DNA from 2 places in the Pseudomonas sp. HN11 genome. Region 2 is predicted to be linked to the other one. Evidence: riboswitches for the same ligand, from Rfam matches in the RefSeq annotation. Region 2 holds a riboswitch; the other holds the start of a gene.
What was found. A riboswitch is a leader RNA that binds a small molecule or an ion and turns the genes downstream of it on or off. The one in region 2 is predicted to bind cobalamin.
Positions count from the first base shown of each region.

Region 1: it holds a riboswitch for cobalamin, as region 2 does, so the genes downstream of both, LVW35_RS12010 (CbtB domain-containing protein) here and cobO (cob(I)yrinic acid a,c-diamide adenosyltransferase) in region 2, are expected to answer to the same signal.

Region 1 covers NZ_CP089985.1:2,637,194-2,652,678, forward strand. Annotated here, with positions in the region: gene metH (methionine synthase) at 1-404, opposite strand, end outside; gene LVW35_RS11980 (fatty acid cis/trans isomerase) at 570-2,861, shown strand; gene LVW35_RS11985 (acyltransferase family protein) at 2,949-3,971, shown strand; gene nfuA (Fe-S biogenesis protein NfuA) at 4,031-4,615, shown strand; gene cobM (precorrin-4 C(11)-methyltransferase) at 4,679-5,425, opposite strand; gene LVW35_RS12000 (cobalamin biosynthesis protein) at 5,496-5,888, opposite strand; gene LVW35_RS12005 (CbtA family protein) at 5,885-6,589, opposite strand; gene LVW35_RS12010 (CbtB domain-containing protein) at 6,601-6,786, opposite strand; cobalamin riboswitch at 6,883-7,087, opposite strand; cobalamin riboswitch at 7,235-7,434, shown strand; gene cobW (cobalamin biosynthesis protein CobW) at 7,527-8,588, shown strand; gene cobN (cobaltochelatase subunit CobN) at 8,592-12,353, shown strand; gene LVW35_RS12025 (ATP-binding protein) at 12,353-13,351, shown strand; gene LVW35_RS12030 (vWA domain-containing protein) at 13,405-14,004, shown strand; gene LVW35_RS12035 (DUF1853 family protein) at 14,001-14,948, opposite strand; gene LVW35_RS12040 (NAD(+) kinase) at 15,093-15,485, shown strand, end outside.
Region 2 covers NZ_CP089985.1:4,547,655-4,563,139, reverse strand. Annotated here, with positions in the region: gene LVW35_RS20755 (DUF3108 domain-containing protein) at 88-801, opposite strand; gene purN (phosphoribosylglycinamide formyltransferase) at 810-1,460, opposite strand; gene purM (phosphoribosylformylglycinamidine cyclo-ligase) at 1,460-2,518, opposite strand; gene LVW35_RS20740 (DUF2066 domain-containing protein) at 2,872-3,912, shown strand; gene LVW35_RS20735 (AI-2E family transporter) at 3,945-5,018, shown strand; gene hda (DnaA regulatory inactivator Hda) at 5,222-5,926, shown strand; gene LVW35_RS20725 (C40 family peptidase) at 6,140-6,769, shown strand; gene LVW35_RS20720 (C40 family peptidase) at 6,914-7,453, shown strand; cobalamin riboswitch at 7,551-7,797, shown strand; gene cobO (cob(I)yrinic acid a,c-diamide adenosyltransferase) at 7,878-8,489, shown strand; gene LVW35_RS20710 (cobyrinate a,c-diamide synthase) at 8,486-9,793, shown strand; gene bluB (5,6-dimethylbenzimidazole synthase) at 9,790-10,440, shown strand; gene cbiB (adenosylcobinamide-phosphate synthase CbiB) at 10,437-11,345, shown strand; gene cobD (threonine-phosphate decarboxylase CobD) at 11,338-12,327, shown strand; gene LVW35_RS20690 (cobyric acid synthase) at 12,324-13,790, shown strand; gene cobU (bifunctional adenosylcobinamide kinase/adenosylcobinamide-phosphate guanylyltransferase) at 13,778-14,299, shown strand; gene cobT (nicotinate-nucleotide--dimethylbenzimidazole phosphoribosyltransferase) at 14,296-15,351, shown strand; gene cobC (alpha-ribazole phosphatase family protein) at 15,348-15,485, shown strand, end outside.

The sequences.
Region 1 (15,485 bases), 1.9 Mb from region 2:
ACGCCGGCGACGAAACGCGGCTTGGCCGGGTTTTCGGCGGTCTTGGCGTCAGCGATTTTGCGCGCCAGGCGTGCGCCTTCTACGTTCAGCTCATAGGCCAGTTCTTCCATCCCGTAGTCGGCCATGGAGATACGGGTGGCGTTGAAGGTGTTGGTTTCGAGGATGTCGGCGCCGGCATCCAGATAGGCTTTTTCGATGCCGCCGATCACGTCCGGGCGTGTGATCACCAGCAGGTCGTTGTTGCCCTTGACATCGCTGGGCCAGTCGGCGAAGCGTTTGCCACGGTAGTCATTTTCCTCAAGCTTGTAGCTCTGGATCATCGTGCCCATACCGCCGTCGAGAATCAGGATACGTTCCTTGAGGGCTTGATGAAGGGCTTGCAGACGAACGCTACGATCGGACATGGGACTACTCTGGTCAGGCATTTCGGAGGGGGGGAATCATAGCAAACCTGTGCGGATTTAGAGCATGTGCAGGTTTTGCATGAATATCGTTCATGTTGGGCGGCGTCATGGCCCGGTAGAATCACCGGCACTTTTTACTGCACGCATTGAATCGGGACCGGATACATGTCACTTCGCCTCATCACCAGCGCCATCCTGGCACTGGTCGCCTGCATTGCACAGGCTGACGGACCCGCCCCGGCGATTTCGTACACCCGCGACATTCAACCGATCTTCACCGAGAAATGCGTGGCCTGCCATGCCTGCTACGACTCCGCCTGTCAGCTCAACCTCGGCAGCGCCGAAGGTGCGCTGCGCGGCGCGAGTAAAGTGCCGGTCTACGACGGTGAGCGTAGCCAGGCCACGCCGACCACCCGTTTGTTTTATGACGCCTTTGGCAAGCAAGCCTGGCAGCAGAAGGGTTTCTATTCTGTGCTGGACGCCCAGGGCAGCCAGGCGGCGCTGATGGCGCGCATGCTCGAGTTGGGCCATAACGCCCCGTTGCAACCGAACGCCAAATTGCCTGAAGACATCGTTCTGGGACTGAACCGCGAAAACACGTGCGCCGTGCCCGGCGAGTTCAATGCCTACGCGGGTGCCCATCCCAGGGAAGGCATGCCGCTGGCGGTCACCGGCCTGACCGACCAGCAGTACCAGACCCTGCAACGCTGGCTCGCGTCCGGCGCTCCTATCGACGAACGAGGCTTGGCGCCCAGCCCCAAGGAAGCCCTCCAGGTACAGCAGTGGGAAAACTTATTCAACCAGCCGGGGGCGCGGGAAAGCCTGGTGGCGCGCTGGTTGTTCGAACATCTGTATCTCGCGCATATCTACTTCGAAAATGGCGCGCCGGGGCATTTTTTCCAGTGGGTGCGCTCGCGTACACCAAGCGGCCAGCCAATCGACCTGATCGCTACCCGTCGCCCCAATGATGACCCCGGCACCCGTGTGTATTACCGCCTGTGGCCGGTGCAGGGTGTGATTGTGCATAAAACCCATATCACGTACCCGTTCAGTGCCGAGAAGATGGCGCGCATCAAAGAGCTGTTCTACGCCGGCAACTGGCAGGTCGACGCTTTGCCGGGCTATGGCCCGGGCCGTCGCGCCAACCCCTTCGAAACCTTCGAAGCCATCCCGGCCAAGGCGCGTTACCAATTCATGCTGGATAACGCCGAGTACTTCGTGCGTACCTTTATTCGCGGGCCGGTATGCCGTGGGCAGATTGCCACGGACGTGATCCGCGACAACTTCTGGACCCTGTTCCAGGACCCGGACCACGACCTGTACATCACCGATGCGCGCTATCGCGGCCAGGCCACGCCGTTGCTGGCCATGCCGGGGCAGAACGATGACGTGGGCAGTGTGCTCAGCCTGTGGTTGGCTTACCGCGACAAGCGCAACGAATATGAGGCCCTGCGCCGCGACAGCTACGCTGACTTGCCGCCGCCGAGCTGGTCGAGCCTGTGGGCGGGCAATGACAACGCTTTGCTGAGCATCTTCCGCCACTTCGACAGCGCCTCGGTGACCAAAGGCCTGATTGGCGAGGTGCCGCAGACAATGTGGTTGTTCGACTATCCGCTGCTGGAGCGCACGTATTACCAACTGGCGGTGAATTTCGATGTGTTCGGCAATGTGTCGCATCAGGCCCAGACCCGATTGTATTTCGACCTGATTCGCAATGGTGCCGAGCAGAACTTCCTGCGGCTGATGCCCGCTGATACCCGCGAAGATTTTATGGATGACTGGTATCAGAACAGCGGGAAGATCAAGCTGTGGCTGGACTATGAAGCAATTGATGACGACAAGCCCACCGGCCTGCACCTCAACGAAAACGATCCGAAACGTGACTTTGCCAAGCAGTTGCTCAGCCGTTATGGCCATTTGAATGTCAGCCCGGATCCGATCAACCGTTGCAGCGGCGCCTATTGCTCCCGCGACGGTGTCGACCCGGCCATCCAGGATGCGGAGCAGGCCCTGAGCCGTCTGACTTCACGCCCGGCCGCTGGGCTCAAGGTTATTGATCAACTGCCTGAAGCGACGATGCTGCGGGTTGAGACCGCCAGCGGCAAGCGGGTGGTCTACAGCATGCTGCGCAATCGTGCCCACAGTAATGTGGCGTTTCTGATGGGTGAGGCTTATCGCTATCAGCCGGGCTTGGATACGGTGACGATTTATCCTGGCGTGCTGAGCAGCTACCCGAACTTTATGTTCAATATTCCGGCCCGGGAAGTGCCCGAGTTCGTGGCCGAAATGGAGCAGGCCAAGGATGCCAAGGGTTTTGAGCTGATTGTGGATCGCTGGGGCGTGCGCCGCAGCCATCCGCTGTTCTGGCAGTATTTCCACGATTTGTCGCAGTACGTCCGTGAAACCACGCCGGTGGAAGAGGGGGTGCTGGACATGAATCGCTATGAGAACCTATAACGGTACCCGGTGATCCAGTCATCTCTCTGAGCGGGTGCTGAAGCGGTCGGATATCTATCTTACGGGGCAGGAAAGGGTATTCCGATTATGCTGATTTCAGTGCAGGCGCTACGGGCCTTGGCGGCATGGATGGTAGTGGGTGTGCACTTCATGCAGTTGTTTTTCGACTTTGAGGCACACAATGCGCTGGAGTATCTGCTGGCCGATAAAGGCGGTATCGGCGTGGATATTTTCTTCGTCATCAGTGGGTTTGTGATCTTCCTCGCGACCGCGGACAAGGCGCTGACCCCTTGGCGTTTCATGCTCATGCGCGTGGCAAGGATCGTCCCAGCGTATTGGTTCTATACCTTGCTCATGGTGCTTCTGGTGGCGACTGTGCCTTCGATGTTTCCCTATGAGCATCTGGAGCCGAGTTACGTGCTCATGTCGCTGCTGTTCATCGCAGCCCCGAGCGAACCGGGCGTGGAGGTCTATCCGCTGCTGGGTGTCGGGTGGACCCTGAATTTCGAAATGCTGTTCTACGTGCTGTTTTCCTTTGCTTTGTCAGTGCGCGCATCGTATCGGCTGTGGGTAGTGGCAACGTTGCTGTATCTGGCGTGCTACATCGGCCCCACCCTTGGTTTGGCCAGCGGGTTCTACAGCAACGGCATCGTCTTGGAGTTTCTGATGGGCATCGTGATCGGCATGCTCTATCGCCGTGGCTTGTGTCGGACCAAACCCTGGCTGCCGTTGTTGGGTATTGTCGGTGCGTCAATGGCGGTTTATCACGGGGCTGATTTACCGCGTGCGTTGGAGTGGGGTATTCCCAGCGCGATATCGGTCATCAGTTGTGTGGCGCTGGAACCTTACTTTAAGGGCTCGCGGTTTCTGAAAATGCTCGGTGATTGTTCCTATTCTGTGTATTTGATCCATGTGCCGGTACTCGCCGCTGGGCAGCTTATTGCCAAACGCATGGGAATAGACCCCTATGCCATGTTGCTTGTGTGCGTCGTAGTGACGGCGCTGGGCGCTTATGGGAGCTACCACTGGCTGGAGAAACGCCCTTATCGCGTGCTGAAGCACTGGTTCGGCGTCGATGATCGGGGGATTATTTCCCGACAAAAATACTAGGACTTTGTACCTCTGTAATGATTTGGCGTAAACTGCCGGCAAGCCTGTGAGGAGTTTCCATGACTGCCATAACCATTACCGACGCCGCCCACGATTACCTGGCTGACCTGCTGTCCAAGCAGAACACCCCGGGTATCGGCATCCGCGTCTTTATCACCCAGCCTGGCACCCAATACGCCGAGACTTGCATTGCCTACTGCAAGCCTGGTGAAGAGAAGCCTGAAGACACCGCCCTGGGGCTGAAAAGCTTCACCGCGTATATCGATGCCTTCAGCGAAGCGTTCCTCGACGACGCGGTGGTCGATTACGCCACCGACCGTATGGGCGGCCAATTGACCATCAAGGCGCCAAACGCCAAGGTGCCGAACGTCAACGCCGACAGCCCGGTGAACGAGCGCATCAACTACTACCTGCAAACCGAGATCAACCCAGGCCTGGCCAGCCATGGTGGCCAGGTCAGCCTGATCGACGTGGTCGACGATGGCATTGCGGTGTTGAAGTTCGGCGGCGGCTGCCAAGGCTGCGGCCAGGCGGACGTGACCCTGCGCGAAGGCATCGAGCGCACCTTGCTGGAACGCATTCCAGAGCTCAAGGGTGTACGTGACGTGACCGACCACACGCAGAAAGAAAACGCCTACTACTGAGTAAGGCGTTCACTGCGAACGAAAAAACGGCGCCCCGTGAGCGCCGTTTTTTTATGCCCTGTTTCAAGGGCGGTAAAGATGGGCATGCCCCGCCCGGTACAGCGACGACTCACTGAAGCTGTCGCTGGCCAACACCCGGCCCACCACAATCAACGCCGTGCGTCGAAAGCCCTTGGCCGCCACTTTCTCGGCAATATCACTTAAGTTTCCCACCGCCCAATCCTGATCCGGCCAGGTTGCCCGGTGCACCACGGCAATCGGGCAATCCGCGCCGTAGTGAGGCAGCAGTTCAGCGACGATCTTGTCCAGATGATTGACCCCCAGGTGAATCGCCATGGTGGTGCCATGTCGGGCCAGGCAGTCGAAAGCCTCACCGGCGGGCATGCTGGTCTTATCGGCATAGCGGGTCAGGATCACGCTCTGGGCGATGTCCGGCAGGGTCAGCTCGGTTTCCAGCAGCGCCGCGCAGGCGGCCACGGCGGTGACTCCAGGGATGATCTGGAAGGGGATGCCCAATTCCCGCAGGTGGCGGATCTGTTCGCCAATGGCGCCATACAGGCTGGGGTCGCCGGAATGGACGCGCGCCACATCCTGGCCTTTGGCATCGGCGGCCTTGATCAGATCAATGATCTGTTCCAAGTGCAGTTCGGCGCTGTTGACCACCGTTTCCGCCTGATGACCTTCAAGTACAGCTGCCGGCACCAGCGAGCCGGCATAGATGATCACCGGGCAACTACGGATCAGCCGCTGGCCTTTGACGGTGATCAATTCCGGGTCGCCGGGACCTGCGCCGATGAAGTAGACGGTCATGGGATAATCCTGGTGAAAAACGCGTGAGCATGAAAGTTGCTCATGATCGAGAGGAGCGATTATCGGGTTTTCAACCCGCGCATGCCAAGGCAAAGGTGGCGTGGGCGGTTTTTTTGCGGGTGATCAACAGGCGGGCGGGGGCATTGGCAAGCTGTTCAGCAAGGGCCAGTGCGGCGCTTTCAGCGATGCCGTAGCAACCGGTATGGGCAAAAGCGATGTCGGATTTATGGCTCAGCCGGTCTGTGTAAACCGCCAGGCGTTCCACGCTGAAGCACTGTAATGGCAGTTTCAAAAGCGCGGCAACCGCCAGTAATCCTGGTTCATCCCGCTTGCGGTCGATACTCGCCAGTGCGGTGATTTGGCTGCGCTCGATACCGCCCTCGGCGAGGGCGGTATCAATCAGGGCCAGCAAGGCGTGACTGTTACAGCCCCGCTGGCAACCCAGGCCAACCACTAACGTCATACCGAGTATTGATCGTCGCGGTTACGACGGAACAGCCAGGCGCTGATCAGGCCCAGGGCCAGCCAAAACGCCACGTTGGTCAGCTGCGACGCGATCTTGAATTGCGCTTCCAGGGCCTCCGGGGCCAGCATCGAGTGCACTTCCGGCTGTGGTGCGCCGATCACGTGCGGCACTACCAGAATCGCCACTCCCAGGGCCTTCAACAACCAGTTGCGTCCGAATGCGATCAGCGCGATACCGACGGCGGTCGAGGCGGCGGTGCCAATCCACCAGATTTGGCGTTGCGCGAGGTCAGCGGCGGCTGTGCCTGGCAGTTCGGGCGGCAGGCCCATCGTCGGCGCCAGCACGAAGGTTGCGTAACCGGCCAGGCCCCACAGCAGGCCTTGGGCAGTGCGGGTTGGCGCACGCAAGGTGTACAGACCGGCGAGCATCAGTGCAAAACCTACAGCGACTACCAGGTTGCCGCCCGTGGTCGACAGCACGCGCTGCCAGCCATCCTCCGGCTCCCAGGCTTCGGCATCATGGGTATGAGCCGCGGTGCCGGCAGCGTGCTCATGCACCACTTGGGTGGCAGCCGGGGCCTTTTCAAAGGTTTCCGCCTGCAGAATCAGCGGGGCGACCCATAAGCTTTGCAGCAGTGTCAGCAGCAGGGCAGCCAATAGACCGGTGAAGCCTGCGGTTTGCGCAATACGCTTGATCATGTCGGCAGGTCTCAGTGGCACGGGAACGCGGCGCTGTGGCGGGTATCGTGAGCAGCGTTGTGCACCGCCTCGATGTGCGAGAAACCGGCGAAGTACACCAGGCATGCGCCCAGGATTGACGCGCCGATGGCGGCGGTCAGGCGTTGGCTCAGGGTGGCGGTGCTGGCGGTGTGCGAGGTGCTGCTGATGATCGACATGGCGCGTCCCTTTCAGGTGTCAGGGTGAAACGAGCGCATGAAAACCCCGCGAGCCGGGCACGCAGGGTTTGAACAGCGCCCGCCCACCGCGGGTTTGTTATCTGATTTTTTCGGGCCGGTCTCCGGGCTTGCGAGGGGCATTGCGCCTATTAAGCATCGCCTTCCCATGCCTTGGAGGCACAGTGGATCTGACACTTCGCTCGCTTACCGTTGCGGGGGCAGCACCGGACTGGTCATATCGCTATGACGCACCGGTTTCCCGTTTCACCCTGTGAGGGGCACCCGAAACAAGATGTGTAGGAGAGCATGGGGGCGGGAGGGGAGTCAATTGGGTTGTTGGGGGCATATCCGTTGTTTAGGTAAGGGCGGAACCAATACCCGCCATCACCCAAATAACGGATATGTACACCAACCCAAACCCCATCATTGACCATCCCCCAAGCACTGCGTAGCCTTGCACCCTCGAGGTTCTTCAGCCCAGGCCGAAGCTAAGAAGGGAACGCGGTCCAAGCCGCGGCTGCCCCCGCAACTGTAAAGGGTTCAGCTGACTGCCACGCCACTGCCGACAAGGCGGGAAGGCGCAGTCAGCGCCGGTCGCAAGACCTGCAAGCCCCAAGCCAGGAGACCTGCCTCGCAACCGATTTTAAATTCAACCGGGCGGGGTGATCCGGTGACGAAATCCGCTGCTGCGCGCCGTCGCAGGGCCTATCGTCCCGTATGCCCGCCCCAAAGGGCATCCGATGAAAACACTGGCCAAACTCCCCGTCACCATCGTCACCGGCTTCCTGGGCTCGGGCAAAACCACCTTGCTGCGCCACATGCTCGACAACGCCCAGGGCCGTCGCATCGCGGTGATCGTCAATGAATTTGGCGAGCTGGGCATTGACGGTGAAATCCTCAAGCAGTGCTCCATCGGTTGCACCGAAGAAGAAGCCAACGGCCGCGTCTATGAACTGGCCAACGGCTGCCTGTGCTGCACCGTGCAGGAAGAATTCTTCCCGGTGATGCGCGAATTGGTTGCCCGTCGCGGCGACCTCGACCATATCCTCATCGAAACCTCAGGCCTGGCCTTGCCAAAGCCGTTGGTTCAAGCTTTCCAATGGCCGGAAATCCGTAGCGCCTGCACCGTTGACGCGGTGATCACCGTGGTCGACAGCCCGGCCGTGGCCGCCGGCACCTTTGCTGCGTTCCCGGATCAAGTGGATGCCCAGCGCAAGCTCGACCCGAACCTGGACCACGAGTCGCCGCTGCACGAGTTGTTCGCCGATCAACTGGCCAGCGCGGACCTGGTGATCCTCAATAAATCCGACCTGATCAGCCCTGAAGACTTGGCCCGGGTGCGCCTGGAAGTTGCCGAAGAACTGCCGCCAGCGGTGAAAATCATCGAAGCCAGCAGCGGTCGCCTGCCACTGGACGTGTTGATTGGCCTGGGCGCCGGCTCCGAAGAACATATCGACGATCGCCACAGCCATCACGATCATCATCACGAAGGTGAAGACGATCATGACCACGACGCCTTCGATTCCATCTCCATCGACCTGCCGCAAGCCGACGAGTCGCTGCTGCTCGACGCCCTGACCCAACTGGTGGTGCAACACGGCATCCTGCGCGTCAAAGGTTTCGCCGCGATCCCGAACAAGCCGATGCGTCTGTTGATCCAGGGTGTGGGCACGCGTTTCGACAAGCATTTCGACCGTGCCTGGGGCGCAGATGAGGCGCGGATCACGCGCCTGGTGCTGATCGGACAGGACCTCGACGCGGCGGGCCTCGAAGCGCAACTGCGCGCCGCCCTCAGCGTTTAACCCATGCACCTGCTCAGGACCCAGCCCGGTGGTTTCGTCTCGGACGACAATATTGCCGACCTTGGCCAAACCCCCGCTGACCTGGTGATCCTGTGCAGCGGCGATTCCAGCCTGGCGCTGCTGGCGGAAGCTGCGCAGCAGTTACCCGAGGATTACCCCAGTTTCCGTTTGGCCAACCCGATGCAGGTGCAGAACCATGCGTCGGTGGACCTGTATGTCGATGAAGTGCTGCGCCACGCCAAGGTCATTCTGATCTCGCTGCATGGCGGCATCGGTTATTGGCGTTATGGCATCGAGCGGCTGGTGGAATTGGCCGAGCGGGGCGTCCAACTGATCCTGGTGCCGGGCGATGATCGCCCGGACCCGGAACTCAGCGCACTGAGCACCGTCGGCGCCGACGCGCGTGATCGCCTCTGGCATTTCCTGCGCCAGGGCGGCCTGGCGAATGCCTTGGATTTTTATCGCTGTCTGGCCAGTGGCTACCTGGGCCGCGACTATGTCTGGGAAGAGCCGCAAAACCTGCCGCGCACGGCGATTTATCATCCGCGCCACGCCAACGCCCGCCTGAATGATTGGCAGGCCGACTGGAATGCCGAGTGGCCGGTGGCGGCGGTGCTGTTCTACCGCTCCCATTTGCAGGCGGCCAATACCGGTTTTATCGATGTGTTCTGCCAGCGCTTGCAGGCGGCGGGCCTCAACCCGTTGCCGATGGCGGTGGCCAGTCTGAAAGAGCCCGCCTGCCTGGCGGTGGTCGAGGACCTGCTGGATGAGGTGGGTGCGGCGGTGATCCTCAACACCACCGGTTTCGCCCAGTCGAGCCCTGAGGCGCCGCATTTGCGGCCGTTTCGCCGCAATATCCCGGTGATCCAGGCGATCTGCGCCCAGGACAACCAGCCCGGCTGGGAGGCCAGTGAGCAAGGCCTCGGCCCCCGCGACTTGGCGATGCACATTGCCTTGCCGGAGTTGGACGGGCGCATTATCAGCCGTCCGATCAGTTTCAAGGACCTGGCCTGGCGCAGCGAGCGCAGCCAGTCGGATGTGGTGTGCTATCGAGCGGCGCCGGAACGCATGGATTTTGTCGCTGAGCTGGCGTGGCGTTGGGTCGAGCTGGCGCGGGTGCCAAATGCCGACAAACGCATCGCGCTGATCCTCGCCAACTATCCGACCCGCGATGGGCGTATCGGCAATGGTGTCGGCCTGGATACGCCGGCGGCGGCGCTGAATATCCTGCGTGCGTTGCACGCCGAAGGTTATCCAGTGCCGGATGCACTCCCGGAAAGCGGCACGGCGCTGATCCACGATTTGCTCGGCGGCGTCACCAATGACCTGGACAGCCTCGACCTGCGCCCTTGCCATCAAAGCCTGAGTCTGGATGACTACGAGGCGATGTTCAGCCGCTTGCCCGAGGCCAATCGCCAAGCCGTGCTGGAACGCTGGGGCACGCCCCATAACGATCCAATGTGCCGCGACGGTCGCATGATGATCGCCGGCCTGCGCCTTGGCCTGATGTTTGTCGGTATTCAGCCGGCACGGGGTTACCAAGTAGACGCCAGCGCCGTTTACCACGACCCGGACCTGGTGCCGCCCCACGGTTACCTGGCGTTCTATTTCTGGCTGCGCCACACCTACGGCGCCCACGGCGTGATCCATGTGGGCAAGCACGGCAACCTTGAATGGTTGCCGGGCAAGGGCGTCGGGTTGTCGGAGAACTGCTGGCCCGATGCGCTGCTGGGGCCGCTGCCGAATATCTACCCATTCATCGTCAACGATCCGGGCGAGGGCGCCCAGGCCAAACGACGCACTCAGGCGGTGATCATCGATCACCTGATGCCGCCGCTGACCCGTGCCGAAACCTACGGCCCGCTGCGTAACCTTGAGCTGCTGGCGGACGAGTATTACGAAGCGCAACTGCTGGACCCGCGTCGCGCCCTGGAACTGCAAAAAGACATCCTCAAGCTGGTGCGCGAAACCCGCATCGACCAGGAGCTCGAGCTGGAGAGCGACGCCGATGCCGCCGTGTGGCTACCGCGCCTGGACACTTACTTGTGCGACTTGAAGGAGTCGCAGATCCGCGACGGCTTGCATATCTTTGGCGAGTCACCCGCAGGCCGCTTGCGCATCGACACCTTGCTGGCCTTGCTGCGCATCCCGCGCGGTGACGGCCGTGGCCCGCAATCGAGCCTGTTGCGGGTGCTGGCCAAGGCGTTCGAGTTGGGCTTCGATCCGTTGGACTGCGCCTTGGCCGAACCCTGGACCGGGCGTCGACCGTTGGTATTGCAAAAGATCGATCCGCAGTTGTGGCGCACTGCTGGCGATACCCGCGAACGCCTGGAACTGTATGCCGCACGGCTGATCGAGCAAGCCCTGGAAGGGCCGCTTGAGCAGTTGGAAGAACCGGGCTGGGAGGATGTGAAGGCGGTCATCGAAAGCCTGCGTATCGTAGTTGCACCGCGTCTGGATGCTTGTGGGCCGGCGGAAATGCGGGGGTTGCTGGATGCCCTCGGCGGCCGTTTTGTGCCGGCGGGCCCCAGTGGCGCGCCGAGTCGCGGGCGTTTGGATGTGCTGCCAACGGGGCGCAACTTCTTCACCGTCGACGTACGCAACCTGCCGACCACCACGGCCTGGCGCATCGGTTTCCAATCCGCCAACCTGATTCTTGAGCGGCATTTACAGGACCACGGCGACCACCTGCGCCAGCTCGGTCTGTCGGTGTGGGGCACCGCCACCATGCGCACCGGCGGCGACGATATCGCCCAGGCCATGGCACTGATGGGCGTGCGCCCGGTGTGGGCGACCGGCAGCCAGCGGGTGGATGATTTCGAGATCCTGCCGATCAGCCTGTTGGATCGCCCGCGCGTAGACGTGACCTTGCGTGTGTCGGGCTTTTTCCGCGATGCCTTCGCCAATTTGATCCGCCTGTTCGACGCCGCGGTGCAGGCCGTGGCGGCGCTGAATGAGCCGGACGACATGAACCCTCTGGCCGCCAAGGTGCGCAATGAGCGCGAGGCGTTGCTAAAGTCCGGTCTGGACGAAGAGGCCGCCGCGAAACAAGCCGGTTGGCGCATCTTTGGCGCTAAACCCGGCGCCTATGGGGCGGGTGTGCAGGGCGCCATCGACGGGCGTCTGTGGCAAAGCCGCGAAGACCTGGCCGAGGTTTACTTGAACTGGGGCGGTTATGCGTATGGTGGTTCCGACGAAGGCACCGCCGCCCGCGAACAATTTGCCCAGCGCCTGAGCCAAGTGCAGGCGGTGCTGCAGAACCAGGACAATCGTGAGCACGACCTGCTCGACTCCAACGACTACTACCAATTCCAGGGTGGCATGCTTGCCGCCGTGGAAACCCTGAGCGGCGACAAGGCCGCCAGCTATCATGGTGACCACAGCCAGCCGGACCTGCCGAAGATCCGTACGCTGAAGGGCGAGCTGAACCGGGTGATCCGTTCCCGCGCCGCCAACCCCAAGTGGATCGAAGGCGTGAAGCGCCATGGCTATAAAGGTGCGTTTGAAATGGCGGCGACCGTGGACAATGTGTTCGCCTTCGACGCCACCACGGCGCTGATTGACGATCACCAATACGCATTGTTGGCCGACGCCTACCTGCTCGACCCCGACACCCGCGCCTTTGTGCAACAGCACAACCCCGATGCGCTGCGCGACATGACCGAGCGCATGCTCGAAGCGCAACAACGTGGCATGTGGCAGGAGCCGGGGGCTTACCGTGAGGCGTTGGAAAACCTGTTGCTGGATATAGAAGAAGACAGCTGATGACTGATATTCCGCATTTCCCGCTGTCCGCCGTAGTCGGCGCCGACGACCTGAAACTGGCGTTGTGCCTGACCGCCATCGACCCGAAGATCGGCGGTGTGCTGATCGAAGGCCCGCGCGGCATGGCCAAGTCGACTTTAGCGCGTGGTTTGGCGGACGTGCTGGCCAGCGGTCAGTTAGTGACCTTGCCCTTGGGCGCCACTGAAGAGCGTCTTGTCGGCACGCTGGACCTGGATGCTGCCTTGGGCGAGGGCCGCGCGCAGTTTTCCCCCGGCGTATTGGCCAAGGCGGATGGCGGCGTGTTGTACGTCGATGAAGTCAACCTGCTGCCCGACCACCTGGTAGACCTGCTGCTGGACGTGGCCGCCAGCGGCACCAATCTCATCGAGCGCGATGGCATTTCCCATCGTCATTCGGCGCGCTTCGTGCTGATCGGCACCATGAACCCGGAGGAGGGTGAGTTGCGACCACAGCTGCTCGACCGTTTCGGTTTCAACGTGGCGTTGAGCGGGCAGACATTGCCGGCTGAGCGGGGACAGATCATTCGTCGTCGCCTGGAGTTTGATAGCGATCCGGTGGCGTTCTGCGCGCAATGGGATGAGTCGCAGGCGGCCTTGCGCGAACGCTGCACCCAGGCGCGGGCGCGGCTCGACGCTATCGCGCTGGATGATGAGGCGCTGGCGCAGATCACAGAGCGGTGTTTCGCGGCGGGCGTCGATGGCTTGCGTGCGGACCTGGTGTGGTTGCGTGGCGCTCGGGCCCATGCCGCCTGGCGTGGCGCCAGTGCTATCGCCGAAGAAGATATCGACGCGGTGGCGGAATTTGCCTTGCGCCATCGCCGCCAAGAGCAGGCCCCTGCGTCCAGCCCGCCGAGTGAAGGGCAGTCGCCCAAGGCCTCCGATGCTTCGCCGGGTCAAGGTCAATGGGGCGATATGCCCGCACCGGCCTTGCCCACGGGCGCACGCCGGGAAGTCCCCACCTGGCCAAAAAAGCCCTAGGCATCCGTCCCCGACCTGACACGGGGGCGGATGCCCGCCCCAAGGCAGGGCGACTGGACAGAGGCAGGCACGGCAAGGCGCGCAGCGCGCAGCAGGGTTCGATCCATTGGCCGGGCACCTTGCTGGGTGGTCGCCCGCAAACCCGTGAAGATTTGCTGTATCAACTGCGCAGTCGTTCGGCCCATGAGCTGTGGCTGGTGATTGTCGATGCGTCGGCGTCCACACGGCGGCATCGTGCGCTCGCCGACGCCAAGGGTTTGTTGGCCCAGTTGTTTGATGACGCTTACCGCCAGCGGGCGCGAATGGCGTTGTTGACGGCTAGCGGGCATTCACCCAAATGGCAGGTCCAGGGATTGAAGGCTGCTAAGGGCTTGGCGGGCTGGCTGGATCAATTGGGCGCGGGTGGTGGCACGCCGTTGCTCGCGGCGTTGACCGAGGCCGGGGCGTGGTTGACGTTGCGACGCAAGCGTTATCCGACTGAACAACAGCGGCTGCTGGTGATCACTGACGGGCGACTCAAGGATATCGCCGGGCTACCGTTGCTCGAGTGTCCGGGGCTGTTGGTGGATATCGAGCGTGGGCCGATCAGGTTGGGTCGGGCTCGGGAGTTGGCGGTGGGGTTGCAGCTGGGCTATCGGCATATTGACGATTAGCTATTGCCCGGCACATTTGGCCAAAGATCCGCCACCAGGAACAACCGCTCGGCTTCCTCCCAATCCTGATCGACTTGAACCATGCGCACCAATAACTGCGCCGGCGCCATGGGATCCAGGTCCGCCAACCAGCCCATCATCTGTTCTTCACTCCAGACTTCATCCACCGGGTAATGCGCTGGCGCCAACCACGCATGCCTGGGCAGAGGCTGCCAGCGACCGGGCGGGCTTAGGCTGACAAACGCTTGCCAATCACGCTGATGCAACCAGCGCCCACGTAAATGCTGCGGATGGGCGCCAATGGGGGCTTGGGCCTCGCCAGGCCAGGGATACAGCAGATAACCGCCCAGCCACAAATGCGCATCGAAATGCTGGATATCCAGCGCCGCCAGCGCCTCTCGGCTTTCCACCCGCTTGGAAATCGGCAGTTGATGCTGGGCCAGATGGGCCAACTTGCGGTCCAGCCGGTCATGGCAGCCTGGCCCCAGCCATTGCGCCGTGTCCTGGCCATTACCGTCCTGCGGGCCGAGATAGAGTTTGATCGCCAGTTCCAAGTGATGCACGCCATCGCGGTCGCGCAGCAGCATGTCCAGCTCGCCGAGGGTATGCCCGGCGCGACGAATTGGCAGGTTGGCGGCCAGCAATTCAACCCCCGGTGCATGCTGTACAGCGAACTGCCACAGGCGTTCGTAATACAAGCCCAGACGTCGGGTGCGCGACAGGTTCAGCCACTGCTGCAAGGTGCTGCTGTCCTGATCGAGTTGGCGCAGCCAGTGCTCCAGCAGATGAGGCGCTTGCACCCAATCGCTGCCTGCCAGCGGATGGCGCTGTGGCCAAGGCGTTTGCGCCAGCATCGGCGGGGCGAGCATCACCCACGCCAGGTCGCGCACTTCGGGGTGGCGCAGCTGGCGGGGCAGGTTGTGCAGATTCGGGAACACAGTCATGGTCCGAGCATAGCCTTTTAAGTGCGGTGGGGGTGGCTGAGAACCATTGTCATCAAGGCTTCACGGCGACAAAGGATTTTGCCTGGGCCGGCCTTTCGCCCATAATCGTTCTTTTTGCCACACCCCAAATCCTGCAGGAGCCTCATGGAGCAATTTCGCAATATCGGCATTATCGGTCGCCTGGGCAGTACCCAGGTGTTGGACACCGTCCGCCGGCTGAAAAAATTCCTGCTGGAACGTCATCTGCATGTGATCCTCGAAGACACCATCGCCGAAATCCTGCCGGGCCACGGCCTGCAAACCTCGTCACGCAAGATGCTCGGCGAAGTCTGTGACATGGTGATTGTGGTCGGCGGTGACGGCAGCCTGCTGGGGGCTGCTCGTGCCTTGGCGCGGCATAACGTGCCGGTGCTGGGGATCAACCGCGGCAGCCTGGGTTTCCTCACCGATATCCGCCCGGACGAGCTGGAAGTCGAAGTCGCCAAGGTGCTCGATGGCCATTACCTGGTGGAGAACCGCTTCCTGCTGCAAGCCGAA
Region 2 (15,485 bases):
CAAAAGTTTCATGTTCGCGTCAGGAGCAGCTCAATCGACAGGCGAAAAAAAGCCCCGCATTCGCGAGGCTCTTGTTCCAGTTACCTATCAGCTACCTTTGACAGCCTTACCGTCAACAGTACCGTCCTGCAGCATGATGTTGTATTCCTTGCCGTCGGTCTCAACCTGACGCAGGGCAACCAGAATGCCGCCCTGATCCTTGGCAAACCACATCTGGGTGATGCGCTTGCTCTGAGTCGGGTCACGCACGCGCTCAACCTTGATCGCGTCGATGGAGCCCACCTTGGTCTGGACCTTTTCCGGGCCGATCACGCGGAAGTCATAGGTGTCGACGTCCGTGCCTTCGACCACGTTGTAGCTCATGCTCTTCTTGCCGGCAGCCACGTCGCGCTGCAGGGCCAACTGATAGGTCGACTTGTCGAGCATGCCACTTTGCAGGGCCACGTTGACCGCGTCCTTGTTTTCAAAGCCGGTGACTTTCTTGGCGGTCTGGTCGAAGTCCAGATTGATCTTCTTCGCCTTGCCCAGACCACCGCGTTCGAAGGTGTAGCTCTTGGGTTGCAGGGTGTCTTTGTCGAACAGGATCACACTGGTTTCGGTCAGGCTGGCGATCATCATGGAAGCCTTGAAATTCAAGGTCCAGGTGCCATCGGCATTCTTGGCCAGGCTGCGTTCAGCCGAACCACTCATGGGCAACTGTTTCCAGTCGGCGGTGTAGCTTACGGAGAAAGGGTGAAGGTCTGCTGCTTGCACGGCAGGCAAGGCGAACAGCGCAAAAGCGAAGAGCAGGGCGCGACGCATAAAATCTCCTAGGTTCGAATCAAGTGGCCGCTGGCCGCGAGTAACTGACCGTCCAATAATGCACCCTGGTCACCAAGAATCAACCGCCCCTCGGCAAACCAGCGCACGGCCAGCGGGTAAATCCTGTGTTCCTGGGTGTGAACCCGTTGCGCAAGCGTCTGCGCCGAGTCGTCAGACTCTACCGGAACCACTGCCTGTACGACCAGAGGCCCGCCATCGAGTTCCTCGGTGACAAAGTGCACGCTGCAGCCGTGCTCGCTGTCGCCGGCATCGAGCGCACGCTGGTGCGTGTGCATACCTTTGTACTTGGGCAGCAGGGAAGGGTGGATATTGAGCAGGCGTCCTTCGTAATGCCGCACGAAATCAGCGCTGAGGATGCGCATGAAGCCGGCTAGTATCACGAGTTTGGGGTTGAAGGCGTCGATCAGTTCGATCAAGGCGCTGTCGAAGGCTTCGCGGCCTTCGAACGCCTTGTGATCCAGCGAGCGGGTGGCAATACCCGCGTCCCTGGCGCGTTGCAGGCCGTAGGCGTCGCTGCGGTTGGAGATCACCGCAGCGATGCGCACCGGGCTGTCGCCCGCGCGCGTGCTGTCGATCAGGGCCTGCAAGTTACTGCCGGTGCCGGAAAGCAGCACCACGACATCACAGGTCTCAAGCATCAGTGAGCCTTGAGATTTTTCAGCTCGACTTGAGCCGCGCCTTCGGCAGCGGTGGCGATCTGGCCGATGACCCAAGGCTGCTCGCCGGCTTCACGCAGCACGTTCAGCGCTGTTTCTACGTGCTCTTGCGCCACGCAGATGACCATGCCGACGCCGCAGTTCAGCACGCGGTGCATTTCGGTTTCATCAACGTTGCCTTTCTCTTGCAGCCAGTCGAATACCGCGGGACGCTGCCAGCTGGCCACGTCAACGATTGCCTGGGCGCCTTTTGGCAGCACGCGCGGGATGTTGTCCAGCAGGCCGCCGCCGGTGATGTGGGCCATGGCTTTGACTGCGCCAGTGTCCTTGATCAGCTTGAGCAGAGGTTTGACGTAGATGCGGGTCGGGGCCATCAGCAGGTCGGTCAGCGGCTTGCCGTCGAGTTGGGTGTTCTCGATCTCGGCACCGGACACTTCGATGATCTTGCGGATCAGCGAGTAACCGTTGGAGTGTGGACCGGAAGATGGCAGTGCCAGCAGGGCGTCACCGGCAGCCACTTTGGAACCGTCGATGATGTCGGCTTTTTCCACGACGCCGACGCAGAAGCCGGCCAGGTCATAGTCTTCGCCTTCGTACATGCCTGGCATTTCAGCGGTTTCGCCGCCAACCAGGGAGCAACCCGACAGTTCGCAGCCAGCGCCGATACCGGTGACCACTTGTGCAGCGGTGTCCACGTTCAGCTTGCCGGTGGCGTAGTAGTCCAGGAAGAACAACGGCTCGGCGCCGCATACCACCAGGTCGTTGACGCACATCGCAACCAGGTCGATGCCGATGGTGTCGTGCTTGTTCAGGTTCAGTGCCAGGCGCAGCTTGGTGCCCACGCCGTCGGTGCCGGAAACCAGTACAGGTTGCTTGTAGCCGGCCGGGATTTCGCAGAGGGCGCCAAAACCGCCCAGGCCGCCCATGACTTCGGGGCGCGCAGTGCGCTTGGCGACGCTCTTGATGCGTTCGACCAATGCTTCACCGGCGTCGATGTCTACACCGGCGTCCTTGTAGCTCAGGGAGGGTTGCTTGCTCATGATCCAGGCCTTTAGGGGGATTCAGGGGTAACGACCGAGCGGGCAGGCGCTTTTGATAAAAGGCCCAGCCGTTGACGGTCTGCGAAGGCGCGCGATTTTATCAGGCTTGAGGGGCAGCGGCCATCCTCGGGCCGACGGGCAGGGCCATATAGGTAAAAAAGCCGGTTAAAAAAATGCTAATGGGCCCTGCCTTGGCACGTATTAAGGTATAGCCTTTAACCCGCTGTCGTTATGACAGTCCAAAAACTGCCAGGACCCTGTGAATGTTTTGTCGGTCGCTGTGGTCACAGCCTTGCCAAGCCGAGTTCACGCGGTCTGTTCCAGCCGCCAAATTTGTCGTTCGGGAATCTTCCATGCGTTTGTGTCAATTCTTCTTTTTAGGCTGCTTGTCGTTGGTCAGCCTGGCGAGTCATGCCGAAACCCTCAATGGCCTTTATCAAGTACTCGAACCCGTCAGCAGCCAGTCGCCACAAGAGCGCGACCAGGCGACCCAGCGTGCCGTGCAGACGATGGTGATCCGTCTGACCGGCGACGCCAAGGCCGCCGACGGCCCAGGCCTGGCGGCCGTTCGCAAAGATCCGCAACAAATTATCAGCCAGTACGGCTACGACGCCGGCCCGCCGGAAAGCCTGCAAGTGGATTTCGACCCGGTAAGCACCGATCGTGTTCTGCGTGAGGCGGGCCTGTCGATCTGGGGCAGCAATCGGCCGTCGATTCTTGGCTGGTGGCTGAACGATTCCACCGAAGGCAGCAACCTCGTGGGTGATGGTCAGACCGTCGCCCAAGTGCTGCGCCGTGCCGCGCAACACCGTGGCTTACCGTTGCGTCTGCCGTTGGGCGATTTGGATGAACAGGTGGTCGCCACCGCGCCGAACCTGGAAAGTGCTGACGCCACACCGCTGCGTGCCGCCTCCGAGCGTTACGGCGCCGACGCCTTGCTGGCCGTGCATGCGCGCCAGGAAGGCAGCCAATGGCAGGCCAAATGGCGCCTGTGGCTGGGCGACAAGAGCGAGCAGGGCACTGCGCAAGGTGCCGACACGGGTGCCGTGGCCGATGCGGTGATGCTGGCGGTCAGCCAGAAGCTGGCGCCGCGCTTCGCGGTCAAGCCTGGCGTGAGTACCGAACAATTGCTGGAAGTGCAGGGCATGACCCTGGAGCGTTATGCCGCACTGGGTCATCTGTTGGAGCCTTTTGGCGGTCAGCCACAGTTAGTGGATGGCAATCGCATCGTATACCGCGTCAACGGCAGTGCCGATCAGTTGCGTACTCAATTGAGCCTGGCCAAGTTGCAGGAGATTCCTGCGGGTGAGGCGCCGGTCCAGCAACCCATGGCAGACGGCACTCAGCCGGCGGTTGCGCCTGAGCCCCAGGCGCAATTGCGTTTTCGTTGGTAGAAGTTTTCTTCTTTATATAGATGGAGTGGTTTATGGCGGATACGCGTCGTTGGGTGTGGCTTGGCGGGATTGTCCTGCTGTGCGTTTTTGTGTTCCTGCTGCATTCGATCCTGACGCCGTTCCTGGTTGCGTTGCTGCTGGCCTACCTGTTCGATCCGGTGGTGGATCGCCTGGAGAAGGCCGGACTGTCGCGGACCTGGGGCGTGGTGGCGGTGTTCGCCCTGTTTACCCTGATCATCACGGCGTTGGTGCTGGTGCTGGTGCCGATGCTGGCCAAGCAACTGTTCCGTTTGTATGAGCTGGCGCCGCAGATGCTCGATTGGCTGCAGCATACGGCCATGCCATGGGCCCAGGCCAAGTTGGGGCTGGCGGATGGTTTCTGGAAGTTCGACAAGGTCAAGGCCGCGATCAGCGATCACATGGGCCAGACCACCGATATCGTCGGGGTTATCCTCAGCCAGGCGACCGCCTCCAGCCTGGCGCTGATCGGTTGGTTGACCAACCTGGTGCTGATTCCAGTGGTGGCGTTCTACCTGCTGCGCGACTGGGACATCATGATGGCCAAGATCCGCAGCCTGCTGCCACGCAATCGCGAAGAGCGCATCGTGTCGCTGGCCGAGGAGTGTCATGAGGTACTTGGTGCCTTCGTGCGCGGGCAATTGCTGGTGATGTTGGCCCTGGGGGTCATCTATGCGGCCGGCTTGATGGCAATCGGCCTGGAGCTGGGTCTGTTGATCGGTCTGATCGCCGGCCTCGCCGCAATCGTGCCTTACATGGGTTTTGTGATTGGTATCGGCGCGGCCTTGGTGGCGGGGTTGTTTCAGTTTGGCGGCGACCTGTACCCGATGCTGGGGATCGTGGCGGTGTTTATGGTTGGCCAAGCCCTGGAAGGCATGGTGCTGACGCCGTTGCTGGTAGGAGACCGGATTGGCCTGCACCCAGTGGCCGTGATCTTTGCGATTTTGGCGGGCGGTGAGCTGTTCGGATTTACCGGTATCCTGTTGGCACTGCCGGTGGCGGCGGTGATCATGGTGCTGGTGCGCCATGTGCACGATTTGTATAAGGATTCGGATGTGTACACGGGGGTTGAAGACCCCGATCTGTAATCGCTCTGCAACAAACCCGGCCCAGGCCGGGTTTGTTGTTTCTGGAGCAGGGGCGTCAACCAATCTGCGTAAATCCAACAAGTTAACGCAAACCTTTGATTTTGCTTGGGGTCAGTTGCATTGTGCGCCCGGCGTCACGGGTATAAACTTTGCAAACTTTACACAGAGGCCACTAGCGGTTCGTTTGGAGCCGTTCAGTCAGCATGAAACCGATTCAGCTGCCCTTGGGTGTGCGTCTGCGTGACGACGCCACCTTTATCAACTACTACCCAGGCGCCAATGCCGCTGCACTCGGCTATGTCGAGCGACTCTGCGAAGCCGACGCCGGGTGGACCGAAAGCCTGATCTATCTGTGGGGCAAGCACGGCGTAGGGCGTACCCACCTGTTGCAGGCCGCGTGTCTGCGTTTCGAGCAGATGGGTGAGCCGGCGGTTTACCTGCCCCTGGCTGAGTTGATGGACCGTGGTATCAGCATCTTCGACCATCTTGAGCAGTACGAGCTGGTGTGCCTGGACGATCTGCAAGCGATCGCCGGCAAGGCGGAGTGGGAAGAGGCGTTGTTTCACCTGTTCAACCGCTTGCGTGACAGTGGCCGGCGCCTGCTGATCGCTGCGTCTACCTCGCCGCGGGAATTGCCGATCAAGCTGGCCGACCTCAAGTCGCGGATGACCTTGGCGTTGATTTTCCAGATGCGCCCGCTCTCCGACGAAGACAAATTGCGAGCCCTGCAACTGCGCGCATCCCGTCGTGGCCTGCACCTCACCGACGAAGTGGGGCATTTCATTCTCACTCGTGGCACCCGCAGCATGAGCGCGTTGTTCGATTTGCTCGAACAGCTTGATCAGGCCTCTTTGCAGGCCCAGCGCAAGCTGACTATTCCCTTCCTGAAAGAAACCCTCGGCTGGTAGCCAACCCACTGTTTTCGCGGCTTCTGGAAATTCCCGGGCGCCAGAAAACCTGCGTTTGAGCCGATGTGGCCACGCAAAAGGCAGGTACGGGGTGTTAAGGGCTTAGATGTCATAGTCCAAACAAGAAGTCACAAAGATCACGATTGAATTTGCAAATCGATGTGATAGAGGGCATAGTCTCGTCTTCTTTACATATCAGCCACGGTCGTGCCCATGCTAAATCGCTTCGCACCCCTCGTGCCCCTCGCACTCGTTACCCTGTTGTTTGGTTGCGCCTCCCACCCTCAGCAGGTGGCAGAACAGCAAAAACCACAGGTTCAAAATCAGGCAAAGTTCGTTGCCGCACAGTCTGCTTCTGTTTATGAAGAAGAGCTGGCAACTGAAAAAGAACTGACCAACTTCTCCGGTAACAAGCCTTACCAGCTTCCCGTTCTGGCCGACAGCATCCTTGAACGTGGCATGTCCCTGATCGGTACCCGTTACCGTTTCGGCGGCACCTCTGAAGCCGGTTTCGACTGCAGCGGTTTCATCGGCTACCTGTTTCGTGAAGAGGCTGGCATGAACCTGCCACGCTCCACCCGCGAAATGATCAACGTGAATGCACCGTTGGTCGCGCGCAACAACCTCAAGCCCGGTGATCTGCTTTTCTTCAGTACGGCGGGTCGTGGTCGTGTGAGCCATGCCGGTATCTACCTGGGCGATAACCAGTTTATCCACTCCAGCAGCCGTCGCAGTGGCGGTGTTCGGGTCGACAACCTGGGCGACAGCTACTGGAGCAAAACCTTCATTGAAGCCAAGCGCGCACTCGCCATGGCCCCGACGACGGTTACCGCGAGCAAGTAAACTTAAAGTGATACTTGAAGTTTGACGTGTAAGCGCTAGAATCCCTGGACATTGTTGTAATCCGTTCGCGCGAGCTTTGCTTGCGCGTTCTGGTTTTCAGCGTTCGGCAGCGAAAGCCGCATCCAGACCAGGATTGTTCTGCCCATGTCGACCTCGGCCCGCCTGATCCTCATTCTTTGCGCCGCGCTGCTCAGCGCCTGCGCAAGTCGACCACCGCCGCCCGCGCCTGTCGCGGTGAAGCCCAAGCCGGTGTTCACCTACTCTACCCAGAATTTTTCGCCAGCGGCCGAAGACGTGCTCTTTCGCGCGTTGGGCCTGGTCGGCACGCCTTACCGATGGGGCGGCAACACGCCAGACTCCGGGTTTGATTGCAGCGGCCTGATCGGGTTTGTCTTCCGCGATGCCGCCGGGATTTCCCTACCGCGTACCACCCGCGAGCTGATCGTAATGCGCGCGCAGGATGTCAGCGAGCAGAACCTGCAGACCGGCGACCTGCTGTTCTTCGCCACCGGTGGCGGTTCCCAGGTCAGCCACGCGGGGATCTACGTAGGTGAAGGGCGTTTTGTGCACGCGCCACAAACCGGCGGTACGGTGAAGTTGGATACGCTGTCCAAAGCGTATTGGCAGAATGCTTACCTGAGCGCCAAGCGCGTGTTGCCGGGCAACCTGGCACGAAATCCGTAAGAAGCAGCGGCAAGTTTCAAGTTTCAAGCCGCAAGGGGAGTGATGCCTGCTTGCGGCTATCTGCTTGAGGCTTGCAGCTCGCCCCTCAACCCACTACCCTTCGCCGCTTGTTCCAGGTGCTCTGTGACCCACGGGTCGACAGAGTGAAACAGGGAAGCCGGTGAGTGAGCGCACTTCTACACAGTGCCGCCGCGATTCCGGCGCTGCCCCCGCAACGGTAAATGAGTCAAGACGCTGCCTTTTGCCACTGTATCGCCTGCGATATGGGAAGGCGCAGCGTTGGCCTGCCTTCAGCCAGCACGTCACTCATGAGCCCGGAGACCGGCCTGCAACATCCAACAGCATCACGGTGGGCGATGCTTGGCTGTCTGTGTTTTCTTTTTTCCTGCCCGCCGTTTTTGTCCAGCCCCAACGGAGAGCTGCCATGACCGATTCCCCCGACCGCGACGAACGCCACTTGGCGCGCATGTTGCGCAAAAAAGCCGTGATCGACGAACGCATCGCTAATTCCCCTAACGAATGCGGCTTGCTGCTGGTGCTGACCGGTAACGGCAAGGGCAAGAGCAGTTCCGCGTTCGGCATGCTGGCCCGGGCCATGGGCCACGGTATGCAGTGCGGCGTAGTGCAATTCATCAAGGGGCGCAACAGCACCGGCGAAGAGTTGTTCTTCCGCCGCTTCCCCGAACAAGTGCGTTTCCATGTGATGGGCGAAGGCTTTACCTGGGAAACCCAGGACCGCCAGCGCGACATCGCCGCCGCCGAAGCCGCTTGGGCGGTGTCCCGCGAACTGCTGCAGGACCCGGCCATCGGCCTGGTGGTGCTGGACGAACTGAACATCGCCCTCAAGCACGGCTACCTCGACTTGGACCAGGTCCTCAGCGACCTGCAAGCCCGCCCGCCGATGCAACACGTGGTGGTCACCGGTCGTGGCGCCAAACCCGAGTTGATTGAAATGGGCGACACCGTCACCGAAATGGGCATGCTCAAGCACGCGTTCCAGGCCGGTATCAAGGCACAGAAGGGCGTCGAACTTTGAATCAGCCCCGTCATTGCCCGGCCGTCTTGATCGCCGCACCGGCGTCCGGCCAGGGCAAAACCACGGTCACCGCCGCGCTCGCCCGTTTGCACCGCAACCTGGGACGCAAGGTGCGCGTATTCAAATGCGGCCCGGACTTTCTCGACCCGATGATCCACGAGCGCGCCAGCGGTGCGCCGGTATATCAATTGGACATGTGGATGGTGGGCGAGCAGGAAAGCCGTCGCTTGCTGTGGGAAGCGGCGGGGGAGGCTGACCTGATCCTCATCGAAGGCGTGATGGGCCTGTTCGACGGTACGCCGTCCAGCGCCGACCTGGCGCGACACTTCGGCGTGCCGGTGCTGGGCGTGATCGACGGCACGGCCATGGCCCAGACCTTTGGCGCATTGGCCCTGGGTTTGGCGCGTTATCAACCGGATTTGCCGTTCGCCGGCGTACTGGCCAACCGCGTCGGCACTCTGCGCCATGCGCAATTGCTGGAAGGCAGCCTCACCGAAGGCTTGCGTTGGTACGGCGCATTATCCCGCGAGACCGGTATCGAATTGCCCAGCCGTCACCTGGGCCTGGTACAGGCCAGCGAACTGAATGACCTTGATGTGCGCCTGGACGCCGCCGCCCAAGCGTTGGGCAGCAGTTGTGAAGTGGCCTTGCCGCCGCCGGTGACCTTTGCCGCGCCGCAAGTGGTCGAGGCCCAGCCCTTGCTCAACGGCGTGCGCATCGCCGTGGCCCGCGATGAAGCCTTCGCGTTCACCTATGGCGCCAGCCTCGACCTGTTGCGGGCGATGGGTGCCGAGCTGAAGTTTTTCTCGCCGATCCATGATCGCCAATTGCCTGACGCCGACAGCCTCTATCTGCCCGGCGGTTATCCGGAACTGCACCACCAGGCGTTGTCGGAAAATACCCCGATGCTCGACGCCATCCGTGCCCATCACGCGGCCGGCAAACCCTTGCTCGCCGAATGCGGCGGCATGCTCTACCTGCTCGACTCGCTGACCGATGTCAACGGCGCCCGCGCCGAACTGGTGGGCCTGTTGCGGGGTGATGCGGTGATGCAAAAGAAACTTGCGGCCTTGGCACTGCAAAATGTCGAACTACCCGAAGGCACACTGCGCGGCCATACCTATCACCACTCCCTGACCACCACCGAATGGCAGCCGATCGCCCGTGGCCTTAGCCCCAATGGCGGACGCGGTGCCGAGGCGGTTTATCGGCAGGGGCGGATGACGGCGTCCTACGTGCACTTCTATTTCCCATCGAATCCCCAGGCGGTGGCCGCGTTGTTCGCGCCCGATCCAGCATTATGAGCGACAACGCCTTCCCCCAGTCTGACCGTGACGCGGTCTACCGTGCCATCGCCGAACGCCGTGACATGCGCCACTTCAGCGGCGGCACTGTCGCCCCCGAACTACTGCACCGTCTACTCCAGGCCGCGCACCAGGCCCCCAGCGTCGGCCTGATGCAACCTTGGCGTTTTATCCGCATCAGCGACCGCTCGTTGCGTGGGCAGATTCAACAACTGGTGGAAGAAGAACGCGTACGCACCGCCGAAGCCCTGGGTGAGCGCTCCGATGAATTCATGAAGCTCAAGGTCGAGGGTATCCACGACTGCGCCGAAGTGCTGGTGGCGGCGTTGATGGATGATCGCGAGCGCCATATCTTCGGCCGGCGCACCTTGCCGGAAATGGACATGGCCTCGCTGTCCTGTGCTATCCAGAATCTATGGCTGGCAGCCCGTGTCGAAGGCCTGGGCATGGGGTGGGTCTCGCTGTTCGACCCCCTGGCGCTCGCCGATCTGCTGGGTTTGCCTGCGGGGGCGAAACCCTTGGCCGTACTGTGTCTGGGACCGGTAGCCGAGTTCTACCCGGCACCGATGTTGCAGCTAGAAGGCTGGGCCGAGCCACGGCCGCTGAATGACATGTTGTACGAGAATGTGTGGGGAGTGAGTCAATGAGTGTGGCCTTGCTGTGTGTCGCTGCCGTCGCGCTGGATGCGCTGCTGGGCGAACCCAGGCGCTGGCATCCGCTGGTGGCGTTCGGCAATTTCGCCGGGCGTATCGAACAACGTTTCAACACCGGTGGCCGCGGCTGGCGCAGCCATGGCGTCACCGCTTGGTTTATCGCTGTAGTACCGTTGACGCTGCTGGCCACGGCGTTGTCGTGGGCGCCTTATATCGGTTGGGTTCTTGAGATCCTGGCCTTGTATTGCGCCCTCGGCATGCGCAGTCTCGGCGAGCATGTGATCCCAGTGGCCCAAGCGTTGCGCAGCGATGACCTGGAGGAAGCCCGCAAGCGCGTGAGCTACCTGGTGAGCCGTCAGACCAGTGAGCTGGACCGCACTGAAGTCGCCCGCGCCGCCACCGAATCGGTGCTGGAAAACGGCAGCGACGCGGTGTTCGCCGCGATTTTCTGGTTTGTGGTCGCCGGTGTTCCGGGCGTGGTGTTATACCGCCTGAGCAATACCCTCGATGCCATGTGGGGCTACCGCAACGAACGCTTCGAACGTTTCGGCTGGGCCGCAGCAAAAATCGACGATGTGCTCAACTATATTCCTGCACGCTTGGTGGCCTTGACCTACGCCGTACTCGGCAAGACTCGTTTGGCACTCAAATGCTGGCGCACCCAGGGCCCGACCTGGGACAGCCCTAACGCGGGGCCGGTCATGGCCGCCGGTGCCGGTGCTTTGGGCGTCGAGTTGGGTGGCGCTGCGATCTACCACGGTGAAGTGCACCAACGTCCGCAACTGGGTGAAGGCCCGGCGGCGGATGCCGGCTCCATCGACCGGGGCTGGCAACTGGTGCAGCGCGGCGTATGGTTGTGGTTGCTGATCCTATGCGCGGGGGCGCAACTTTATGCTTGAACACGGTGGCCGGCTGCGTAAGGCAGCGATTCAGTACGGGATAGCCGAAGCCGACTGGCTCGACCTGTCCAGCGGCCTCGCGCCGTGGCCGTGGCCGATCCCCGACATCCCGCTGCGGGCCTGGGCGCGCTTACCGGAAACTGACGACGGTCTTGAGCAGGCCGCCAGCGAATATTACGGCGCTGCCCACCTATTGCCGGTGCCCGGTTCCCAGGCGGCGATCCAGTTGCTGCCGCGCCTGCGCCGCTCCGGCAAGGTCGGCGTGCTGTCACCGTGCTACGCCGAGCACGCCGAAGCCTGGCGCCGCGCCGGTTACGTGGTGCGCGAAGTGCAGGAGCAGGAAGTCGACTTCTTTCTTGATGGCCTCGATGTGCTGGTGGTGGTCAACCCCAACAATCCCACCGGGCTGAGCCTGAACCCGCAACGCTTGCTGGACTGGCACTCGCGGCTGGCCCAGCGCGGCGGTTGGCTGGTAGTGGACGAAGCCTTCATGGATGTCACCCCTCAACTGAGCCTGGCGAGCCAGGCGCATCAGGTCGGTCTGATTGTGTTGCGCTCATTCGGTAAATTTTTCGGCTTGGCCGGTGTGCGGTTAGGCTTTGTGTTGGCCGAGCGCAAGCTGCTCAAGTTGCTGGCTGAGCAGGTAGGCCCTTGGGCGGTCAGTGGGCCGACGCGGGTGCTCGGCCAAGCCTGCTTGCGTGACACCGCCGGGCATGCGCGGCAACGTACTCGGTGTATCGAGGCCGGCCAGCGGTTGTTCGCCGCTCTTGAGCGTCACGGCTTTCAGCCCCAGGGCGGCTGCGCGTTGTTTCAATGGCTGATCACGCCCCACGCTGAACATATGCATGAGTTCATGGCCCAGCGCGGCATCCTGCTGCGCCTGTTTGTCCACGACAGCAGCCTGCGTTTCGGTCTGCCCGACACCGAGGCCGACTGGCTAAGGCTGGACGAAGCCCTGGTCGCCTATAAGGAAGCGACATGAGTACGCTGATGGTGCAAGGCACCACCTCCGACGCCGGCAAAAGTACCTTGGTGACGGCGCTGTGTCGCTGGCTGGTCCGCCAGGGCGTGGCGGTGGCGCCGTTCAAGCCGCAGAACATGGCGCTCAACAGCGCCGTGACTGCTGAAGGCGGCGAAATCGGCCGCGCCCAGGCCGTGCAGGCCCAGGCCGCTAATCTGGCGCCGCACACGGACATGAACCCGGTGCTGCTCAAACCCAACAGCGACACCGGTTCCCAAGTGATCATCCATGGCCGCGCAGTGACCAGCATGAACGCGGTGGCTTATCACGACTTCAAGGCCATCGCGATGCAGGCGGTGCTGGCCTCCCATGCCCGATTGAGCCAGGCCTACCCAGTGGTGATGGTGGAAGGCGCGGGCTCCCCGGCGGAGATCAACCTGCGCGCCAATGACATCGCCAACATGGGCTTCGCTGAAGCGGTGGATTGCCCGGTTTTGCTGATCGCCGATATCAATCGCGGCGGGGTGTTTGCCCATCTGGTCGGCACCCTGGAACTGCTGTCGCCCACGGAGCAGGCGCGGGTCAAAGGCTTCATCATCAACCGTTTTCGCGGCGACATTGCGCTGTTGCAGCCCGGCCTGGACTGGCTGGAAGCGCGCACCGACAAACCGGTGGTGGGCGTGTTGCCCTACGTGATGGACCTGCACCTGGAAGCCGAAGACGGCATCGACAGGCGCCAGATCGGCAAGGCGGCCCAGGTACTCAACGTGGTGGTGCCGGTGTTGCCGCGCATCAGCAACCACACGGATTTTGACCCACTGCGCCTGCATCCTCAGGTGGATCTGCAATTCATCGGGCCAGGCCAGCCGATCCCGGCCGCCGACTTGATCATCCTCCCTGGTTCGAAAAGCGTGCGCAGCGACCTGGCTTTTCTGCGCGCCAACGGCTGGGACACCGCCGTGGCCCGGCACTTGCGCTACGGTGGCAAAGTGCTTGGTATTTGCGGCGGCCTGCAGATGCTCGGCGAGCAGGTGCATGACCCGTTGGGCCTGGAAGGGCCTGCCGGTTCAAGCGACGGCCTTGGGTTGCTGGCGTTCAGCACCACGCTGGAAGAAGAGAAGCAGCTGCGCAACGTACGCGGGCGTCTGTTACTGGAAGATGCCGACGTCAGCGGTTATGAGATCCACGCGGGCGTAACGTCTGGCGATGCCTTGTCGAACGCCGCTGTAATCCTGGAGGACGGCCGCCGCGATGGCGCGCAAAGTGCCGATGGGCAAATCCTCGGCACTTACCTGCATGGTCTGTTCGAAAGCCCGGCGGCGTGCAGTGCGTTGCTGCGCTGGGCCGGTCTGCAGGATGTGCAGATGGTGGATTACCACGCGTTGCGCGAGCGCGATATCGAGCGTTTGGCCGACTTGGTGGAGAACCATTTGGATACCGATTTATTGCGTAGCTTGTGTGGAGTCGCTCCATGCTCCAACTGATCCTCGGCGGCGCCCGTTCCGGCAAAAGCCGCCTCGCCGAAAAGCTCGCCAGCGAGACGGGTTTACCCATCACGTACATCGCTACCAGCCAACCGCTGGATGGCGAGATGAACGCGCGCGTTGCCCTGCATCGCCAGCGTCGCCCGGACCATTGGGGCCTGATCGAAGAGCCGATTGAACTGGCCCGCGTGCTACGCGAAAACGCGGCTGCCGGGCAATGCCTGCTGGTGGACTGCCTGACCCTGTGGCTGACCAATTTGCTGATGCTTGAAGACCCTGATCGCCTGACGCTCGAGCGCGATCAACTGCTGCAAACCCTGGCCGTGCTGCCAGGAGAAATCATTTTTGTCAGCAACGAGACCGGTTTGGGTGTCGTGCCGCTGGGCGAATTGACTCGCCGCTATGTGGATGAAGCCGGTTGGCTGCATCAAGCCTTGGCCGAGCGGTGTCAGCGTGTTGTCCTGACGGTTGCCGGCCTGCCCCTGACTTTGAAAGGTACTGCGTTATGACTGACACCTGGTGGCTCAATTCCTGTAAGGCAATTGACGCCCAAGCGTACGAACACGCCTTGGCGCGCCAGCAGCAATTGACCAAGCCGGCCGGTTCCCTCGGCCAGTTGGAAGCGCTGGCGGTGCAATTGGCCGGTTTGCAGGGCCAGGTCAAACCGTCGGTGGATCAGCCCTGGATCACCATTTTTGCCGGTGACCATGGCGTGGTCGCGGAAGGCGTGTCGGCGTTTCCCCAGGAAGTCACCGGGCAGATGCTGCACAACTTTGTCACCGGTGGCGCGGCCATCAGCGTCTTGGCGCGCCAGTTGGATGCGCAGTTGGAAGTGGTCGACCTCGGTACGGTCACGCCGTCCCTGGACCTGCCAGGTGTGCGCCACCTGAACATCGGCGCGGGCACCGCCAACTTCGTCCACGGCTCGGCGATGACCGTGGCCCAGGGCCAGCTCGCCCTGCAAGCCGGCCGTGACAGTGCGCGACGGGCGCTGGCAAGTGGGGCACAGCTGTTTATCGGCGGCGAGATGGGCATCGGCAACACCACCGCCGCCAGTGCGCTGGCGTGTGCCTTGCTCGACTGCCAGGTCGGTGACCTCACCGGGCCAGGCACCGGGCTGAATGCCCAGGGCGTGAGCCACAAGGTGGCCGTGATTGAGCGTGCTCTGGCGTTGCACGCAGGGCAGCGCGGTGATGCGTTGCAGACGCTATTCAATCTCGGTGGTTTTGAGATTGCCGCACTGGTGGGCGCGTACCTGGCCTGCGCCCAGGATGGCATCGTGGTGCTGGTGGATGGGTTCATTTGCACCGTCGCAGCGTTGGTCGCGACGCGCTTGAACCCTACGTGTCGTGAGTGGCTGGTGTTTGGCCATCGCGGCGCCGAGCCAGGTCACCGCCATGTGCTGCAGAGCCTCGATGCGCAACCGCTGCTCGAGCTGGGCCTGCGCCTGGGTGAAGGCAGCGGCGCGGCGTTGGCCGTGCCGTTGTTGCGCCTCGCGTGTGCGTTGCACGGACAGATGGCGACGTTCGCCGAAGCCGCTGTGGCAGACCGTCCGGCATGACCTTGCGCCTGGACCTGCTGCGCCACGGCGAAACCGAACTGGGCGGCGGCCTGCGTGGCAGCCTGGACGACGAACTCACCGCCAAAGGCTGGACGCAGATGCGTGCGGCCGTGGTGGAGCAGGGGCCGTGGGAC